2 regions of the Microbacterium sp. UBA3486 genome follow, and region 2 is predicted to be linked to the other one. Evidence: predicted binding sites of a transcription regulator. Region 2 holds the regulator's gene; the other holds the start of a gene.
What was found. Region 2 encodes HspR, which represses chaperone genes until heat shock. Its sites were predicted from a motif close to AAGTTGAGTCNNNNNGACTCAACTT; they were not measured.
Positions count from the first base shown of each region.

Region 1 (2,387 bases), on a different contig from region 2:
CATCTTCGCCGCGGCGCAGGCGCTGCTGGCCCCCGGTGACCTCGCCGGGGTGCGGGTCGTGGTGTCGGCCGGCGGCACGCGGGAGCCGATCGACCCCGTGCGCTTCCTGGGCAACCGCTCCAGTGGTCGGCAAGGCGCGGCTCTCGCGGCCGAAGCCGCCGCGCGCGGCGCCGAGGTCATCCTGGTCTCGGCCAACATCTCGAGCGATGTGCTCGCCGAGGTGCGGCATCCGTCGATCCGCATCGTGCCGGTCGGCGCGGCGGCGGAGCTCTCCGCGGCGATGAAGCGGGAATCCGCCGACGCCGACGTGGTCGTCATGGCCGCGGCGGTCGCGGACTACCGCCCGGTCGAGGTGTCGGAACGCAAGCTCACCAAGGAGGGCGGCGGGATACCGGCCATCGAGCTGGTCGAGAACGAGGACATCGTCGCGGCTCTCGCCTCGTCACGCCGACCGGGGCAGCTCGTCGTCGGTTTCGCCGCGGAGACCCCGGAGGACGAAGCCGAACTGCTCGCCCGCGCGCGCGGCAAGCAGCAGCGCAAGGGCGTCGACCTGCTGGTGGTGAACGAGGTGGGCTGGGAGCGCGGGTTCGAGTCCGCCGAGAACGCGGTGCACATCCTCGGGCCGGGTGGTGTCGACGCCGGGGTGGCATCGGGGTCCAAGCGCGCCGTCGCGGCGGCGATCTGGGATGCCGTCCGGCGCGAGCGCTGAGCGCAGGATCGGCGACGGCGGGCGGGGGAACGGACTGGAGGAGAATCTCGGCGAGTGCTAAACTTGAGTCAACACAACTCAACTTTGATCCCGCCTCCCGATCCGGCAGGCGGGAGACGACCAGAAGGAGCATCTCCAAGGAGGAGCGCATGACCACCCCGCAGACCGGCAACCAGAACCAAGAGCAGCAGTCCGCCCTCGAGCAGTTCGGCATCAACCTGACCGACCGCGCCCGCGAGGGCAAGCTCGACCCCGTGATCGGACGAGACAGCGAGATCCGTCGCGTCAGTCAGGTGCTCACCCGCCGCACGAAGAACAACCCCGTGCTGATCGGTGAGCCGGGCGTCGGCAAGACCGCCGTCGTCGAAGGACTCGCCCAGCGCATCGTCGCGGGCGATGTCGCCGAGTCCCTCAAGGACAAGGAGCTGGTCACCCTCGACATCTCCGCCCTCGTGGCCGGCGCCATGTACCGCGGGCAGTTCGAGGAGCGGCTGAAGCAGGTGCTCAAGGAGATCACCGAGTCCGACGGACAGGTCATCACGTTCATCGACGAGCTGCACGTGCTGATGGGTGCCGGCGGTGGCGAGGGGTCGGTCGCGGCCTCCAACATGCTCAAGCCCATGCTGGCCCGCGGTGAACTGCGCCTGATCGGCGCGACCACTCTCAACGAGTATCGCGAGTTCATCGAGAAGGACGCCGCACTCGAGCGCCGCTTCCAGCAGGTCTACGTCGGAGAGCCCTCGGTCGAGGACACGATCGCGATCCTCCGTGGACTCAAGGGTCGCTACGAGGCCCACCACGGGGTCACGATCTCCGACAGCGCCCTCGTCGCCGCCGCCGCGCTCTCGAGCCGCTATCTTCCCGCGCGCCAGCTTCCGGACAAGGCGATCGACCTGATCGACGAGTCGATGTCGCGGCTGAAGATGGAGATCGACTCGTCTCCGGTCGAGATCGATCAGCTCAAGCGCCAGGTCGACCGCATGAAGCTCGAAGAGCTCGCGCTCAAGCGGGAGAAGGACGCCGCCTCCAAGGAGCGTCTGAGTGCCCTGCGCGAGCAACTCGTCGGCATGGAGAAGCAGCTCGCCGAGCTCGAGGCCCGGTGGGCGCGAGAGCGGCAGGGGCTGAACCGGGTCGGTGAGCTGAAGAAGCAGCTCGACGACGCGATCACCCAGCGTGACCTCGCCATGCGCAACGCCGACTACACGAAGGCCTCGAAGCTGGAGTACGAGACCATCAAGCGTCTGGAGCGCGACATCGCCGAGGCCGAGCAGGCCGAGGCCGCGACGCCGGCGGAACCCCGCATGGTCAACGAACAGGTCACCGACGAGGACATCGCCGCCGTGATCGCCGCGTGGACGGGTATCCCTGTCGGGCGTCTGCTGCAGGGCGAGAGCGAGAAGCTGCTGCACTTGGAGCAGGAGCTCGGCAAGCGCCTGATCGGTCAGAAGGACGCCGTGAAGGCCGTATCGGATGCCGTGCGCCGTTCGCGTGCGGGTATCAGCGACCCCGGCCGGCCGACCGGATCGTTCCTGTTCCTCGGCCCCACCGGTGTCGGAAAGACCGAGCTGGCCAAGGCGCTGGCCGAGTTCCTCTTCGACGACGAGCACGCCATGGTGCGCATCGACATGTCGGAGTACGGCGAGAAGCACTCGGTCTCGCGACTCGTCGGCGCCCCTCC
Region 1 is NZ_DFQP01000116.1:36,877-39,263, forward strand. Features, by position in the region: gene coaBC (bifunctional phosphopantothenoylcysteine decarboxylase/phosphopantothenate--cysteine ligase CoaBC) at 1-709, shown strand, start outside; gene B2869_RS18295 (ATP-dependent Clp protease ATP-binding subunit) at 859-2,387, shown strand, end outside.
Region 1: the regulator HspR is predicted to act here: its motif matches at 770-794, upstream of B2869_RS18295 (ATP-dependent Clp protease ATP-binding subunit).

Region 2 (2,387 bases):
GCAGAACTCGCCCTCGTCGACCGCGTCCTGGATGAGCTCGACCGGCTCTGGATACGCGCGCCCGGCGTCCCCGCCGAAGACCGCACCCTCTTCACGCTCGCGCTCAGCGAAGTCGCGACCAACATCGCACAGCACAGCCGGGGCATCGACGTGACGATGAGCGTGGATGTGCGCGCTTCCGACGGTGCGCTGCACGCTGAGGTCGTCGACTCGGCGGAACCGGCGACGATCGACTGGGACGGCGTCGTGATGCCCGAGCAGGCGAGCGAGAACGGACGCGGTCTCGCTCTGGCGCAGGCCGCTCTCGACGAGTTCAGCCATTCGGCGACAGCCCGCGGCAACACCTGGGAGCTGGTGCGTCGGCTGCAGGCGCATCCGAACGATCCGTCGATCTGACGGTCAGCGTCCGCCCACCTCGTGCAGCATGCGCTCGCGTGCACCGTCGAGGTGGGCGCTCAACACCTCGGCAGCAGCTTCCTGGGTACCGGTGCGCATGACCTCGAGCAGCTTCACATGATCGTCTGACGACTCATGGAGATCCTCGTCATGATTGATCGTGACCTCGAGCAGCGCCGTGAACGTCGGCAGGTACTGGTTCCACGCCCCCTCGAGGCGCGGGTGATCGGCGAGCGCGTAGATCTGCGAGTGGAACTCGAGGTCGGCGGTGACGAACGCCGCGTGGTCTCCGGCATCGGCGGCTTCGGCCATCCGCGCGACGGCGGCGGAGATGGCCTCCCAGCGCTCGTCGTCGTCGACGCGCATCGCTCGAGAGAGGGCGAGCTGTTCGAGAGCGCCCCGAAGGCTGTACAGCTGATCGACGTCGTCGCGGGTGAGTCCGACGATGTAGACCCCGCGCGGACGTTGCACCTCGACGAGCTTCTCGAAGCTCAGCTGCGTCAGGGCATCGCGCACCGGTCCCCGACTGACCGAGAACTCCTCGGCGAGCGCTTCTTCGGTGATGCGTGCGCCCGGGGCGAGTTCGCCGCGCACGATGCGCTGGCGAAGCACCCGCGCCACCTGGGCGCCGAGGGATTCTCCGCGCGTGACGGTCTGCGTCATGGTGACCTCCTGTTAACTGTTGACAGGATACACACCACCCATCGCGAGTGACCTAGGCGCTCCCGCGCGGGTCCCAGAGCACGACCTCGGTCGAGCGCCGAAGGCGGCGACCGGTCGGCATGGGCACGACGCCCGCGGACCCGGCGGCGAACACGCGCACGCCCGGACGGCTCTCGCGCTCGGTGCGCAGCGCGCTCTCGAGCACGGTGATGCGATTACGCAGCGCCCTGTTCTCGTCTTCCAGATCGAGCAGGCGAGCGATCGCGGGAAGGCTCACTCCTTCGGAGGAGAGCTGAGCGACCTCGCGCAACTGCTCGATGTTGCGTGTCGAGTAGCGGCGCGAGCCCCCCGAGGTGCGCCCGGGGACGACGAGGCCGATGCGGTCGTACTGCCGCAGGGTCTGCGGATGGAGGCCGGAGAGTTCTGCGGCGGCGGCGATCGCGAACACCGGGGTGTCGGCATTCATCATGAACGCCTCCGCCCCCGGTGTCCGCTTCGACGACCGGTCATCGCCGTGCCTTCGCCATCAGCTCGGCCCGCGGGTTCTCCGTGGGCTCGAGTTCCTGGAACTTCTCCAGCGCTTCGCGTGCGGCCTCATCGAGGTGCGTGGGCACCGCGACCTGAAGCTCGGCGAGCAGGTCGCCCGTGCCCTTCGAGGTGGTGACACCGCGGCCCTTGACCCGCAGCACCCGCCCGGAGGGGGTGCCGGGTGCGACGCGGAGTTTCACCACATCGCCGCCGAGGGTGGGCACCTCGATGGTCGCCCCGAGAGTGGCCTCGGTGAACGTCACCGGGACGACGACTCGCAGGTTGAGACCGTCGCGGGTGAAGACCGGATGCGGGCGCACCGCGATCTGCACCACGATGTCGCCGCTCTCTCCGCCATCGGGCGAGGGACGACCGCGGCCGCGCAGACGGATCTTCTGGCCGTCGGCGACACCCGCAGGGATCTTCACCTTGAACGGCTTGCCGTCTTCACCCTGCAGCGAGATGGTCTCGCCCTGCACGGCGGTGATGAAGTCGAGCGTGGTGCGGGCCGTGACGTCGGCACCGCGCTGCGGACCACCGAAGCCACGGTAACCGCCGCTCGGCTGACCGAAGCGACCGTTGCCGAAGCTCGCGCCCTGCCCCTGGTTGAACATCGCGAAGATGTCCTCGAAGTCGGCGGTCTGCCCGCGGCCCTGCTGTCCGAAACGGCTGAACACGTCTTCGAAGCCGCCTGCGCCCTGGCCGCCCGCCGTGAAGCGAGCGCCGGAGCCCATGGCGCGGATCTCGTCGTATTCCTTGCGCTGTTCGGCGTCGGAGAGCACCGAGTAGGCCTCGCTGAT
Region 2 is NZ_DFQP01000095.1:1,360-3,746, reverse strand. Features, by position in the region: gene B2869_RS14730 (ATP-binding protein) at 1-396, shown strand, start outside; gene B2869_RS14725 (GntR family transcriptional regulator) at 400-1,059, opposite strand; gene B2869_RS14720 (heat shock protein transcriptional repressor HspR) at 1,112-1,525, opposite strand; gene B2869_RS14715 (DnaJ C-terminal domain-containing protein) at 1,566-2,387, opposite strand, start outside.